One region of the Bacillus sp. DU-106 genome, then DNA from elsewhere that is predicted to be linked to it. Evidence: riboswitches for the same ligand, from Rfam matches in the RefSeq annotation. Region 1 holds a riboswitch; the other holds the start of a gene.

Evidence for each region. Region 1 has a riboswitch for cyclic di-AMP ahead of C3Y97_RS03895 (hypothetical protein). Riboswitches for the same ligand answer to the same signal wherever they lie in the genome.
Region 2: it holds a riboswitch for cyclic di-AMP, as region 1 does, so the genes downstream of both, C3Y97_RS09020 (APC family permease) here and C3Y97_RS03895 (hypothetical protein) in region 1, are expected to answer to the same signal.

What each region holds. Positions count from the first base shown of each region.
Region 1 covers NZ_CP026607.1:742,144-750,145, forward strand. Annotated here, with positions in the region: gene C3Y97_RS03860 (ABC transporter substrate-binding protein) at 1-993, shown strand, start outside; gene tenI (thiazole tautomerase TenI) at 1,004-1,624, shown strand; gene thiO (glycine oxidase ThiO) at 1,617-2,726, shown strand; gene thiS (sulfur carrier protein ThiS) at 2,742-2,945, shown strand; gene thiG (thiazole synthase) at 2,948-3,718, shown strand; gene thiF (thiazole biosynthesis adenylyltransferase ThiF) at 3,711-4,730, shown strand; gene thiD (bifunctional hydroxymethylpyrimidine kinase/phosphomethylpyrimidine kinase) at 4,746-5,558, shown strand; cyclic di-AMP (ydaO/yuaA leader) riboswitch at 5,644-5,791, shown strand; gene C3Y97_RS03895 (hypothetical protein) at 5,885-6,271, shown strand; gene C3Y97_RS03900 (hypothetical protein) at 6,285-6,518, shown strand; cyclic di-AMP (ydaO/yuaA leader) riboswitch at 6,779-6,924, shown strand; gene C3Y97_RS03905 (SipW-dependent-type signal peptide-containing protein) at 7,021-7,125, shown strand; gene kdpF (K(+)-transporting ATPase subunit F) at 7,125-7,202, shown strand; gene kdpA (potassium-transporting ATPase subunit KdpA) at 7,222-8,002, shown strand, end outside.
Region 2 covers NZ_CP026607.1:1,731,538-1,739,539, reverse strand. Annotated here, with positions in the region: gene C3Y97_RS09020 (APC family permease) at 14-1,840, opposite strand; cyclic di-AMP (ydaO/yuaA leader) riboswitch at 1,985-2,130, opposite strand; gene C3Y97_RS28255 (hypothetical protein) at 2,271-2,399, shown strand; gene panE (2-dehydropantoate 2-reductase) at 2,463-3,407, opposite strand; gene C3Y97_RS09010 (hypothetical protein) at 3,583-5,058, shown strand; gene trhO (oxygen-dependent tRNA uridine(34) hydroxylase TrhO) at 5,259-6,218, opposite strand; gene C3Y97_RS09000 (Nramp family divalent metal transporter) at 6,697-7,992, shown strand.

The sequences.
Region 1 (8,002 bases):
TTAAAGCGCATCTTTGTGTTTACATTATTAATTGCAATAATTGCAGGATGTTCGAGTAATTCAGCATCAGATAAAAGTAAAAAAGAGAAAGAAATAACAGTCATGTTAGATTGGTATCCAAATGCGGTACATAGCTTTATCTATGCAGCAATTGAAAAAGGATACTTTAAAGAAGAAGGTGTAAAGGTAAATATTAAATTCCCTTCTAATCCGACTGATCCATTAACGCTAGCAGCAGCAGGGAAGGTGACAGTTGGCTTGTATTATCAGCCAGATGTTGTTATGGCGAGAGCGAATGAGCAAATTCCAGTGAAATCAATTGGGGCTGTCGTACGTTCACCATTAAATCATGTTGTATCACTGAAATCAGCGGGCATTCAATCACCGAAAGATTTAGAAGGAAAAACAGTAGGATACTCTGGAACACCATTAAGTGAGATGTATTTAAAAACGATGGTAAAAGAAGCTGGTGGTAATCCTGATACAGTGAAAGTAGTAGATGTTGGCTTTGATTTAGTACCAGCATTAATTACGAAGAAAGTAGATGCGGTAACAGGGGCATACATTAACCATGAAGTACCTGTTATGCGTCATGAAGGCCATGAACCAGCGTACTTTAATCCAGCTGATTACGGAGTACCAAACTATCATGAGCTTGTGTTTGTAACAGGTGATAAAACGTTGAAAAAAGATAAAGAGGCGTTGCAAGCTTTCTTACGTGGTACGAAAAAAGGCTATGATTTCATGAAGAAAAACCCAGATGAAGCATTGAATATTTTATTAAATCATCAAGAAAAAGAAAACTTCCCACTTGTGCCAGAAGTTGAAAAGGAAAGTATGAAAATTTTATTAGAGAAGATGGAAACGAAAGATGAGCCATTCTTATCAGATTCAAAAGAATCTTGGGAGAAACAAAATAAGTGGCTGAAGGACAAAGGAATGACGAAAGAAACCGTCCCAGCCGATGAATTATTCGAAAATATTTTAAAGTAGGCGAATGAATATGAAAAATGAGCTCCATGTAATCTCAAATGGCCATATGCCATTCGAAGAGTTAGTGAATGTAGCGATGCAAATTGAGAGTGAGATTGATTATTTGCATATTCGTGAGCGTGAGAAGAGTACGAAGGAATTATATGAAGGTGTGGAAAGTCTATTAATGGAGGGCTTTCCAGCTTCTAAAATTGTCATAAACGATCGAATTGATATTGCAATTTTATTAAATATTCCTCGTGTTCAACTAGGATATCGAAGTACAGATGTAAAGTCAGTGAAAGAAAAGTTTTCGTATTTGCATGTCGGTTATTCTGTGCATTCGCTAGATGAAGCAATAGTAGCTTTTAAAAATGGAGCGGATTCACTCGTTTATGGCCATGTATTTCCGACAGATTGTAAAAAAGGTGTGCCAGCGAGAGGGCTTGAAGAAATTTCAGACATTGCAAGGTGTTTATCTATACCGATTACAGCAATTGGAGGAATTACCCCAGAAAACACAGTGGATGTTCTTACTAACGGTGTAAGCGGTATAGCAGTTATGTCTGGAATTGTAAGTAGTAGTAACCCGTATAGCAAAGCGAAATCTTATAAGGAATCAATAAGAAAGTGGGCGGAAAAACATGTGTGAGAAGTATGATGTAGCGATTATTGGTGGTGGTGTAATTGGTAGTTCAGTTGCACATTTTCTAGCAGAAAGAGGACATAAAGTAGCGATTGTGGAGAAGCAAAGTATTGCATCGGAAGCTTCAAAAGCAGCTGCTGGTTTACTTGGTGTTCAGGCAGAATGGGATGCGTATAATCCGCTATTTGAACTTGCTAGAGAAAGCCGAGCTATATTTCCACAACTTGCAGCAGTTTTACGTGAAAAGACGGGTGTTGATATTGGATATGAAGAAAAAGGAATTTATCGTATTGCTCAAAATGAAGATGAGAAGGAAAGAATTCTTCACATTATGGATTGGCAGCAGAAAACAGGTGAAGATTCTTATTTTCTAACGGGAGACCATGTGCGGGAAAAAGAGCCATATCTATCCGAATCTATTATAGGAGCAGTATATTATCCGAAAGACGGTCATGTTATTGCACCAGAGCTTACGAAAGCATTCGCACATTCTGCAGCGATTTCCGGTGCTGATATATATGAACAGACAGAAGTATTTGATATCCGTATTGAAAATAATAAAGTGACTGGAGTTATTACAAGTGAAGGTATTGTCACATGTGAGAAAGTCGTTATTGCAGGAGGTTCATGGAGCACGAAGTTACTCAGTTATTTTCACCGCGATTGGGGTACATATCCAGTTAAAGGAGAAGTGGTTGCGGTAAGAAGTAGAAAACAACTTTTAAAAGCACCTATTTTTCAAGAAAGATTTTACATTACTCCAAAGCGCGGTGGACGTTACGTAATTGGGGCAACAATGAAGCCACATACGTTCAATAAAACTGTGCAGCCAGAAAGTATAACTTCTATATTAGAGCGTGCTTATACAATATTGCCAGCTTTAAAAGAAGCAGAATGGGAAAGCACGTGGGCAGGATTAAGACCACAATCGAATCATGAAGCTCCTTATATGGGAGAGCATGAAGAAATAAAAGGTTTATATGCTTGCACGGGCCATTATCGAAACGGTATTTTATTAAGTCCTATTTCTGGCCAATATATGGCTGATTTAATAGAAGGAAAGCAAGAGAATCATTTGCTAGATTCATTGCTTTCTAGAAGAGTTTAGAAAGGGGATGGAAGTTTGAATTTAAAAATTAATGGTAACCAAATTGAAGTGCCAGCGAGTGTAAAAACAGTAGCTGAGCTACTTACACATTTAGAGCTAGATAACAGAATTGTTGTAGTAGAGCGTAATAAAGATATTTTACAAAAAGATGATCATACAGATACATCTGTTTTTGATGGAGACCAAATTGAGATTGTAACTTTCGTAGGAGGCGGTTGATTATGTTAAACATTGGACCATTTTCATTTCATTCTAGACTTTTATTAGGAACAGGTAAATTCCCTGATTTTGACGTACAGCAAAAGGCAATTGACGTTTCTGAAGCTGAAATTTTAACGTTTGCAGTACGTCGTATGGATATCTTTGATGCAAAGCAACCTAATTTATTAGAGAAACTTGATGTGAAAAAATATACGTTATTACCAAATACAGCAGGAGCAAAAAACGCTGAAGAGGCTGTTCGTATTGCAAAATTAGCAAAAGCTTCTGGGCTTTGTGACATGATAAAGGTAGAAGTTATTGGTGATGATAGAACGTTATTACCTGATCCGGTAGAAACATTAAAGGCATCTGAAATGTTACTGGAAGAAGGATTTATCGTACTTCCGTATACATCTGATGATGTTGTATTAGCACGTAAATTACAAGAGCTTGGCGTGCATGCGATTATGCCAGGAGCATCTCCAATCGGATCAGGACTTGGTATTGTAAATCCATTAAATTTGAGCTTCATTATTGAACAAGCGACAGTACCAGTTATCGTTGATGCCGGTATTGGTAGCCCAGCTGATGCGGCATTTGCAATGGAATTAGGAGCAGATGGCGTGTTATTAAATACAGCTGTATCAGGAGCAAAAGATCCTATTAAAATGGCACAAGCAATGAAATTAAGTATTGAAGCAGGCCGTTTAGGATTTGAAGCAGGTCGCATTGCACGTAAGCGTTGTGCAACTGCAAGTAGTCCTTTAGAAGGAATGAGCGTAGTTGAATAATCGATATTCTCGCCAAGAACTATTTTCTCCAATTGGAGAAGAAGGACAGCAAAAGATAAGAGAAAAGCATGTGCTTATTATCGGTGCAGGTGCATTAGGTAGTGCAAATGCAGAGATGTTTGTAAGAGCAGGTGTTGGCAAGATAACAATTGTTGACCGTGATTATGTAGATTGGAGTAATTTACAAAGACAACAATTGTATGCAGAGAGCGACGTAAAGAATAATCTTCCAAAAGCTATAGCGGCTAAAAAACGTTTAGAAGAGATTAATAGTGATGTAACAATAGAAGCTCTCGTTCAAGATGTAACAGCTGAAGAGCTAGAAGAACTTGTTATAAATGTTGATGTAATTATTGATGCGACTGATAATTTCGAAACGCGCTTTATTGTAAATGATATATCACAAAAATATTCTATTCCATGGATTTACGGTGCATGTGTAGGTAGTTACGGTCTTTCTTACACAATCCTTCCTAGTAAAACACCATGTTTATCATGTTTATTACAGTCGATTCCGCTTGGCGGGGCAACATGTGATACAGCGGGTATTATATCACCTGCTGTATCTCTTGTCGTTTCTCATCAAGTAACAGAAGCTCTTAAACTGTTAGTAGAAGATTACGAATCACTTCGAGATGGGCTTGTATCGTTTGATATGTGGAAGAATGAGTATTCATGTATGAATGTGCAAAAACTTCGCCAGCATAATTGTCCTTCATGCGGAGAGAATGCATTATATCCGTATTTAAATAAAGAAAACACATCAAAAACAGCAGTTTTATGCGGGCGAAATACAGTTCAAATTAGACCACCTCATAAAGATGAAATGAATTTTGAACAATATAAAGAGTTGTTGGAAGGTCGTGTAAATGATTTAAATATAAATCCATATTTACTATCATTTTCTGTTGAAGACAAGAGGTTAGTAGCCTTTAAAGATGGCCGTGTGCTCGTACATGGAACGAAAGATATAAGCGAAGCAAAAACGATTTATCATCGCTATTTTGGATAGAAAAGGATGAGTGGGATGAAAGTGAATAAAGCTTTAACAATTGCAGGGTCTGATAGCGGCGGCGGTGCTGGAATTCAGGCAGATTTAAAAACATTCCAAGAGCTTGGTGTATACGGAATGACGGCTATTACGGCAATTACTGCTCAAAACACGCTTGGCGTTCAAGGGGTATATCCTGTTCCATTAGAAGGTATTACAGAACAGCTGAATTCAATTGGTACGGATGTAACACCAGATGCAGTGAAACTAGGAATGTTATTTAGTAGTGAAATAATTCAAATTGTTGCAGAACAAATTAAAAAGTTTGGCTGGAATAATATTGTGCTAGATCCCGTTATGATTGCAAAAGGCGGTGCATCATTATTACAGCAAGAAGCAGTTCAAGCATTAAAAGAATATTTATTACCAGTAGCAACTGTTATAACACCGAATGTTCCAGAAGCAGAAGTGTTAACTGGGGTGGAGATTCATAATGTTGAAGATAGTAAGGAAGCTGCAAAAGTATTGCACAAATTAGGTGCTAAATATGTGCTTATGAAGGGCGGACATGCAGAATATCAAGGGAATGAAGTAATTGATTTCCTCTTTGATGGAGAAGAATTTATTGAGTTTAGAAGCGAGCGAATTCCTTCAAAGCAAACGCATGGAAGTGGGTGTACATTTGCTTCAGCGGTTACAGCAGGACTTGCGAAAGGATACTCAATTGAAGATGCTGTTCAAGAAGCAAAACGATTTATTAGTATAGCAATTGAAGAGCCATTGAATATTGGTAGTGGTCATGGACCGACGAATCATTTTGCGTATAAAGTGAATAGAACGCGTGTATAGATAAGTGAAAAGCCAGTTTTATAACTGGCTTTTTTTCTGTTTACTTTTTCAAAATACAGGAGTAATATATCAGCCAGAATACATTTTTTTGTAAACGCTGAGTCCAATTATATGGAGCGGAGGAACCAATTTGTGCAGTGTCACTAGGGGTGAATCTTTCAAGTTTGAAAGTAGGGCTACTCTCAAAGTCCGAATCCGACAGCTAACTTCGTAAGCGTCTTGAGAGAGGACGGTGCCATGATGGATACATCACTTCATCGATCTGATTAGTATAGGGGAATATCAATCTATGTTTGATTTCTTTTATACTAAGGAGGATGAGGTACATGGAACTAACACTTATTTGTGTTGGAGAAGAAAGTAAGGTAAATAGTTTAAGAGATTTAGTATCATTTCAACATGAGTTAATTATTTTTACAGCAAATGAAGAGATAGCGGCTGAAGTTAGGAATTGTGGGTTTGATTGGACTTATAGTTGTAGTAAGGAGCAGGACTTTACTAGTATTTGTGAGTGTATTAAGAAGGTGATTTTACTAGGGGATGAGCTTCCAATCGTTAGTTTTTTCACAGAACACATTCGCTTTTCTTTTCAAGCACCTATTACTGTTGTTACAAGGAATAAACGATATCCAGCGAGGCTCTATGAAACCATTGGAGCTAAGTTTGTCGTGTTTACAAATTGTGATAATATTTCTTTTTTATTTTTTGAATAGGGCGGGGGAAGAAATGATGAAGGTACTATTACTTGGAGATATAGCAAATCGTTGGGCAGTATCGGTAGAGCGAGTTCAAGAATTGGTTCAGATCGATCCCCTTTTTCCAGGGCCGTATATTATATTACCATCAAAAGATGCTTTGTATTTAGAGGTAGATATTACCGAGTATGAGCAGCTACATGCAGAATTGACACAAGTTTATATTCGCGGGAGAAATTTACGTGCATTTTTACGAGGAGAATAAAGGTTGAATAAAAAAGAGCGAATGCTGAGTGCAACAAGCTATGCACTTCATGTCATTCGCTTTTTTTATTTCATATTTAAAAGGTCATTTTTAAGAAAAGAAAAGAGAAATAAAGAAAATAGATGAAATAACAGTAATAATCTTCAATGTAAGCGTTTAAATGAATGTAAATATTATTATTTTCAGTAATTTACCCCTTTACAAGTGAAATATAGAGGAGTATATTTACTCTCATAAATCATTCATAAAATTTCCAAAAAAACCTAAAATCGCTGAGTTCCAGAAATGGAGCGGGGGAACCAATTTTGTGCATCGTCACTTGGGGTGAATCTTTCAGTTTTGAAAGTAGGGCTACTCTTTAGGCCCGAATCCGACAGCTAACCTCGTAAGCGTTTAGAGAGGAGGTTTACTTTTTGTTGTTCATTTTTTGAACACTGAGTAGAGCTCAGTGTTCTTTTTTAATATTTAAATGGTAAATTTTAACAAAAAGAGAGGGATAGTTATGTTAGATGTTGTAATGGTCGGGATTTTTATTTTATTAGTTGCATCGATGGCAAGTCTTGCAAGTTGGTCAGATAAAGTTGTGAAAGAAGGAAAGCAATCATGATGATTGTCTTATCGGTTATTGTCGCAGCAATTACAGTGTATTTAGTGTATGCATTATTAAATCCAGAGAAGTTTTAATTAGGGGGAATCATTCATTATGATTTGGGTTGCAGTCATTATTACAATGCTCTTGTTTATTTTAGTAGCAAAGCCAACGGGGATTTATTTAGAAAAAGCTTTTCAAGGTAGCAAAACATTAGATAAAGTATTCGGGCCTTTTGAAAAACTTATTTTTAAAATTACGGGTGTAAAAGCATACAATCAAACGTGGAAACAGTACGCATTATCATTAGTTTTATTAAATGGATTTATGATCGTTGTCGTATACTTCATTTTCAGATTACAAGGTGTGCTGCCGCTAAATCCAGCACATATTGAAGGGATGGAGCCTACGCTCGCTTTTAATACAGCGATTAGTTTTATGGCTGATACAAATTTACAGCATTATAGCGGTGAAAATGGTTTATCCTATTTATCACAATTAATCGGGATTACATTTTTAATGTTTGCGGCACCAGCAACGACATTAGCGCTCGTTATGGCTTTTATAAGAGGACTTGCTGGAAAAGAACTTGGTAACTTTTTCGTTGATTTTACGAGAGCGTTAACGAGAGTGTTTCTTCCTATTGCATTTATTGCGGCACTAGTTTTTGTCGCACTTGGCGTACCACAAACGTTAGATGGGGCGGTTACAGCACAAACGATTGAAGGTGCAAAGCAAAGTATTTTACGTGGACCTGTTGCATCATTCGTTTCCATTAAGGAACTTGGAAATAACGGCGGTGGATTTTTCGGAGCAAATTCTACGCATCCTTTCGAAAATCCAGGACAAATGAGTAATATTTTGCAAATGATGCTTATGATGTTATTACCAACAG
Region 2 (8,002 bases), 990 kb from region 1:
TTAAAAAATCTTCTTATTTTTTCAAATGATATGGAACTGTCGTAATAACAACATTTCTTTTATAAAGTAAATACGCACGTATGAGTAAACTGGATTGATTATGAAGAATGTTATGCCAACCTTTTTTCGGAATGAACTGTGGTATAACGACCGTAACGCGGTAATTCGATTCACTTGCCTTATATTGCACTGTATCAATGAACTTCGTTAGCGGCTGAATAATACTTCTATAATGAGAATGTAATGTAACAAGCCTTACTTCAGGTTGCCACTTCTTCCATTTCTCTTCAAATTTCTTTTCTTCTTCTCTGTCAAAAGCAACATATACAGCGATAACTTGATCTGCCGAAAGAGACTTCGCATAGTTCAATGAATTTTCTACTACATGCGTCATACCTGCTACAGGAACGACAATTACATTCCCCTCAATTGGAATAAGAGGCTCACAAGTTTTTAAACTTAATTGATCACCCACTGCATCATAATGCTTCTTAATTCGATGGAATAAGAAGATAATAACTGGTAAGAAAATAAGAATCGACCAAACTTGTGCAAATTTAGTTAAAAAGAACATGCTCATTACGATAAAACTAATAACTGCACCAATTAAATTAACCGTTAATCTTAAAGCCCATCCTTCAGGCTTTTCGCGAAGCCATTTTAATACCATTCCTGTTTGAGAAAGTGTAAATGGAATAAATACACCTACTGCATATAGTGGAATTAAATGTTCTGTTTGTCCTTGGAAAGCTACAATTAAAATAATCGAAGCAACTCCAAGTATAATAATACCGTTTGAGTAACCTAGACGGTCTCCTCTAATCGTAAACATTCTCGGTATGAATTTATCTTTTGCCAGGTTAACCGCTAATAAAGGAAATGCAGAATAACCTGTATTAGCAGCAAGAATTAATATTAAAGCTGTTGTACCTTGTATGAAATAGTACATGAAATTACGTCCAAATGTTTGTTCAGCAATTTGAGAAACAACTGTTACTTCTTTACTCGGAGTCACTCCGTAATAATAGGCTAAAAACACAATTCCTGAAAATAACACAGCAAGTAATGCACCCATTGCAAGCAATGTTTTTGCAGCATTGTTTGGCGCAGGATCTTTAAAGTTCGGAATTGCATTTGAAATTGCTTCAACACCTGTTAAAGCAGAACTACCTGATGCAAATGCTCTTAGTAATAAAAATAAACTAATCCCTGCAACTGGTGTACCAATCGGCGCATGTAAAGTGGGTGAAACATGACCAGTTAAAATATTATATATGCCTACACCAATTAATATAAATAATGCTAAAACGAATAAATAAACAGGATATGCTAAAACGGAAGCTGATTCCGTTACTCCTCTTAAATTTAAGATCGTAATTAATATAACAAATATAACCGCAATAATTACGTTGTGTGCATGTAAGCTAGGAAATGCAGACGTAATTGCATCTGTACCAGCGGACACACTTACCGCAACAGTTAAAATATAGTCAACTAATAAAGATCCTCCAGCAATTAAGCCTGGATTCATCCCTAAATTTTCTTTTGATACAACATACGCTCCCCCGCCATGCGGATAAGCAAAAATAATTTGACGATAAGATAAAATAAGGGCTGTCAATAATACTAATACCCCAACAGCGATCGGAATGGAATACCAATAAGCGATCGCTCCAACACCTGCTAAAGCAATTAAAATTTGCTCTGGACCGTAAGCAACTGATGACAATGCGTCAGAAGATAAAATAGCTAAAGCTTTCGTTTTATTAAGCTTCTGTTCTCCAAGCTCCGTTGATTTTAACGGTCTTCCAATTAAAAATCTTTTAATAGATGAAACCAATGCTGTCCACTCTCCAATAATTTTGTACGAACTTTACTGCTTGTTACAGCCAGTAAACGATTTCCTCAGAAAACAAAAAATGTCTACAAGCCATAGCGAAATAGACTTGTAGACATTATTTTTTTTGTCGCACAAGCTCCACCTTCCTTCTCAATATAACGCTTACGAGGTTAGCTGTCGGATTCGGGCCTATGAGTAGCCCTACCTTTTCAAGGATTCACCCCATCGGATTATGTACTAATCCGTAAAAACGGGTCCCCCGTACCATGCGGTTTCAGCGATTTAGAAAATTGAAACTGTGGATTATAATACTCCTTTATTTTCAAAAAGTAAACAAAAATTTTTAATAAGAAAAAAATTAAAATGATTGCGCATAATCCACTGAGAAATATACATAATGAATACTAAAAAATCCGCAAAGGAGACCCATATGTCTAAAGAAAAGAAGCCTATTTTTTCCGATTCATATTTAGATGCAGTAGCAAATGAAATTAATCAGTTATATGGTAAACGTGAACAGGAAATAAATTTGACAGATAGAACGAAAAGAAATAAATAATTTGTCATACAAAAAATAAAAAAGATAGCAATACACTTATATATTGCTATCTTTTTTATTTTTTCATACATCTAATTCTATTACAGATCTGTTAAAGGCCATCTCTTCATACACCTTTAAATTTTGATATATAGTGCCTAATAATGGTGCCGCTATAGAAAATTGCTCTGCTACATCCAGTAAATATCCTTGCAAGTGCTTCCCTTCAATAAACGAACCCTTCTCCATATCACGTTGCATCGATGACTTCATATCATACGAAATTTTATCAATTGTTTTCATATGTTCCTGGACAATATTAACCTTTATTGGAGCTCCTAATACTCTCATGATTTGTACAGATTCCTCAAATACATTACGGATAAAATCACGGCCGCCTTCACTTTCACGGATTGGTCCAATTGGTGCACGCATTAACGTTGTCACACCGGACATTACAGTAATAAATAAATATTTATGCCACATATCTTGCGTAATATTTTCACTTAAAACAAAACTAGATTTCGTACCTGCAAATGCTTTAGAAATATGCTTTACTCTCTCTGAATTTTGAGACTTAATTTCTCCAAACACAAGTCTGTTGGCAGCGCTAGTTTGTACAATTTCTCCTTGATCGTTTAACGTCGTCTCGATAAAGCATAAACCGCCAATTACTTTTTCTTCGCCGAATTCTTTTTGTAATAGCGATAAATGAGCGATACCATTTAACAATGGAATGATTACAGTATTTTCGCCAACAAACGGCTTCAAATCTTGAATTGCCTCGTTTAAGTGATACGCTTTTGTTGAAAATAAAATGACATCAAATGGAGAAGTTCTCTCTTCTTTCGTTATTAATTTCGGTTGAAAGGAAAAATCCCCGTTAACACTTCGGATTACAAGTCCTCTTTCCTCTAATTGTTTTTTCCGTTTACTACGAACAAGAAATGTAACATCTTCTCCCTTTTCGACTAATCTGCCACCAAAAAATCCTCCGACTCCACCAGCGCCTAATACTAAAATCCGCATACAGCATCCCCCTTTTCAAAATAAAATTTTATAACTTTTAGTATACATAACATTATACATGTCCTCTGCTAAATAAGCTGAATTTTCACTCTCAATTGAGTATAAAAGAGTGGTTATTTTCAAATAAATTTGGGCATGTTGTTTCTATAGCATATATGGAAAGGACACAATGTAGATGGAGGCAATACAATCAATTGAGGAAAAAGGTGTAGCAACAGCTATATTTCAATTTATATTCCCGTTTTCGTTTAAAGCTGGATATGAACAAGAGATGTTCCCTTTCTTACAAAAAAACGATTTTCGTCCTTTTCGGCTCGATCATCTCGATGATGAAAATACATATTATGGGGAGTTTAAAGTTTCACATCAAAATATGGAAGCATACTATCTTTCATTTACAAATAAAATTCTCTTTCCTCACTCAGAGCATCAAAAGGGCTTGCAACGTTATTCAAAGGACCTTAACTTAACTGGACATTTAACAACAAACCGTATTTCAATCCCATTCAAGATACACTCTATTGATGTAACACTTTGTCCTTATGAACTTGGCTTCTTAACAATTCGAACAGAAGTAAACACTGCTCCAAACATGACTTTATCTGAAGCAATCGAATTCGCTGCTCGCTTCCGTGTACTTGAAACTAAAAATGATACAAATGAAACTATTTGTATTGAATGTAACGGAAAAAAGTATTCCCAAGTTGAAAAATTCATTTTTGGTTATTTATTTCATGGCGTAACTGATTTCTTTGAAAAGAAGAGATTAAGAAGTTCATACTTTCAAACCTTCCCTTTCTTCGAAGACCAAAGAATGTACGTCCAAACTTTATTGTCACTAAAAGAAGGTATGGAGCTTAATGAAGTGGATGTTTATCGTACTTCTAGTCTTTCCGGATTAACAAGTGATGGTAAGCCATATGTGAGCGCAAATAACCTTCCTTACATTCATGACTATTTAAAAAAACACGCTTACCAGAGATGGGCTCCAAATCGTTATTTCATAATGGAAGAACATATTTTTACATGTGTAACAAATGAAGGAGAACGTAAAATCGCTAAACTTGCTAGTCAAATGTACGGAGAATTTTATTACGCTTTATTATTAAACCTATTCCATAAAATTGTTTTATTAAAAATGGCTAACGCCTATGCTGAGCTAAACATTGAACAAGATACTAATGAAATAGAGAAATTAATTTATTCGATCAATTCGTTCACTGCTAATTATTTTTCTTTAGAATTAGTATCCCAATCACAAAGTGAAGATATTTTCTTTCGTTTAAGAAAACTTTTTAATATTGAGGTTCTATACTCGAACGCGAAACAAAATCTTGATAGTTTGTTTAAATATCAAGAAAATGTCGCCTCTAAAAAAGATAGCCTCTTATTGTTAATTTTAACGCTCTACTCTGTAGTGGGCCAAATGTTAGGGTTTACTATGATTGACCTTTTAAGAAACACCGATTCAAACAAAATATCGTCACCTCTTGAATTTTTCGCTCTATTAATTGCGATTAGCGGCATTGTCATTTCACTTATTTTAGGAGCCCAAAGTTTATACCAATGGGGTCTACAACATAAACGAAGAAAAGCTTGGGTAAAACAAACTGTACTTTCTGCCGTTAAAGAGAAAGAAGATAAAAATTAAAAAAGGTTATTTTCAAATTCTTGGTGCGCTGCAGTAAGTGAAATTTTTATGAGCGATTTTCCGATTATATCGGCGCAACTCGAAATATATCAGCGATTTTTTTAATATATCGACTTACCGACAAATGACAGGACCGGATAATAAAAAAAGGGTGCTCCAAAATAAAACTTGGAGTACCCCTTTTATTATACGAATTCAGTTTACTTCCCTGCTTCGATTTGCTCTAATGCAGCAGCTACTTGCTCTTCCGTTAATTCATGTTGTATTACGTAGCGGTTACGTGGACTTACACGACATTCATGAGAACATGCACGTAAATATTTCGCTTCGTTTTCTTCAGAACATAAAATTTTCTTATTACATTCTGGATTTGAACAGTTTACATAGCGCTCACAAGGTTCACCTGTAAAGTGGTCTTTACCAACGATAACATGTTCTTTTTGGTTTACTGGTACAGCAATACGCTCATCGAACACGTAACATTGTCCATCCCAAAGCTCACCTTGTACCTCTGGGTCTTTTCCGTACGTTACAATTCCGCCGTGAAGCTGACTTACATCTTCATAGCCTTCACGAACTAACCAACCAGAAAACTTCTCACAACGAATTCCGCCTGTACAATAAGTTAAAATCTTTTTACCTTCAAGTACTTCTTTATTTTCACGAATCCAATCTGGTAATTCACGGAATGATTCGATATCAGGTTTAATCGCACCTTTGAAGTGACCTAAATCAAACTCATAATCATTTCGTGCATCAATGATAACTGTATCTTCTTGTTTCATTGCTTCATAAAAATCTTTTGGCTCTAAATACTTCCCAGTTATTTCGTGTGGGTTAATGTCATCTTCTAGACGAAGTGTAACTAACTCTGGACGAGGACGCACGTGCATTTTCTTGAATGCATGACCATCAGCTTCATCTATTTTAAATACGATACCGTCAAAACGTGGATCATTGTTCATTGCTTCCATGTATTTCTCTGTTTGTTCTACAGTTCCAGAACAAGTTCCGTTAATACCTTCTTTCGCTACAAGAATTCTTCCTTTTAATTCAAGTGAATTACAAAATTCTAAATGCTCTGCCGCGAATTCTTCTGGGTTTTCAATTGTTGTGTACATGTAATATAGTAATACTCTGTATGGTTTTGTAGTTGCCAATGTATTTCTACCACCTATCTAATTTTTAAAATCATGTATAAGTTAACGTTCATATCAAAACATATATAATAAGAAAATGAATCCCATTTTCTTTTCTTTATACTATTTTCTATCAGTTAACAAAAATAAAAAACAAGATTACACATCAAAACACTATGGTTATGTTGTAATCCCAATATATTATATATCATACAAATGCAATTCCATCAATTAATATGCTGGATTATCGGCTTTATGTTCACATAAATTTCAAAATTGCCCCTTTAATTTATTATGTTTCCCCACGTCATCACACCATAAACTCCCAATTCATTTTACGTTATCACACCATCCATTGCATAAAGGCATATAATTTGCATTAAGGAAACTTTCGTGTTCAAATGAAATTATCATATAACATATTTAAATGTATTGAAATAATGAGTAAGAATAAATACAATAATTTCATCAAGTTAACATTTTAAAGGGGAAAACTACTATGAATAAAGATATAACAAAAGATGAACATCTCCCTTCTGAAAGTACAACCGTACAATCAGCTCACTTAGCTTTAAGTGGAGAAACAAAAGGCTGGAAAAGACTGTTACCATTTTTAGGACCCGCTTTTATAGCGTCCGTTGCTTATATTGATCCTGGCAACTTTGCTACAAATATCGCAGCTGGTTCACAATATGGATATTTACTATTATGGGTTATACTCGCCTCTAACTTAATGGCTGTATTAATCCAAACTTTATCAGCTAAATTAGGAATTGCTACAGGAAACAATTTACCCGAAATAGCTCGTGAAAACTTTCCAAAGCCTGTGTCTATCGGTTTATGGATACAAGGTGAACTAGTTATTATGGCTACAGATTTAGCGGAATTTATTGGAGCTGCATTGGGGCTTTACTTACTATTTGGAATCCCGATGCTACCTGCCGCTTTAATTACAGCAGCCGGATCATTTATTATCCTTGAATTTCAACGTAGAGGATTTCGTCCACTAGAAGCTATTATTACAGGAATGATTTTCATTGTAGTAATTGCTTTTGGGATTCAAGTTTTTTATGCAAAACCAGAATTAAGTCCCCTTCTTTCAGGACTATTTATTCCAAAATTCCAAGGTGTAGACAGTATATTACTTGCAGCAGGGATTTTAGGTGCGACAGTTATGCCGCATGCAATATACTTGCATTCTGCATTAACACAACGCCGTGTGGTCGGAACAACTGACGAACAAAAGAAAAAGATTTTTCGTTTCGAATTTATCGATATTATTATTGCAATGGTTATTGCTGGAGCAATTAATGCAAGTATGTTAATTGTTGCTGCTGCACTATTCTTTAAAAACGGCTTGCACGTTGAAGATTTAGATGTTGCTTACACTCAATTTACCAACTTAGTAGGTCCTGTATCAGCTGCTTTGTTTGGAATTGGGCTCTTATCAGCAGGACTATCTAGCTCTTCTGTCGGTACAATGTCGGGTGATATTATTATGCAAGGTTTCATTCGCATGCATATTCCGTTATACTTACGCCGATTTATTACAATGATTCCACCATTAGTTATTATCGCTTTAGGTGTAAATCCAACTTACGCTCTAGTCATGAGCCAAGTCGTCTTATCATTCGGTATTGCATTTGCACTAGTGCCACTTATTATGTTTACAAGTAACAAAAAGATTATGGGTGCACTCGTTAACCACCGTATAACAACATTTATCGCTTGGATAATTGCAGCACTCGTTATCGTTTTAAATATCTTCTTACTGTATCAAACATTTGTAGGGTAATGAGAAAAGG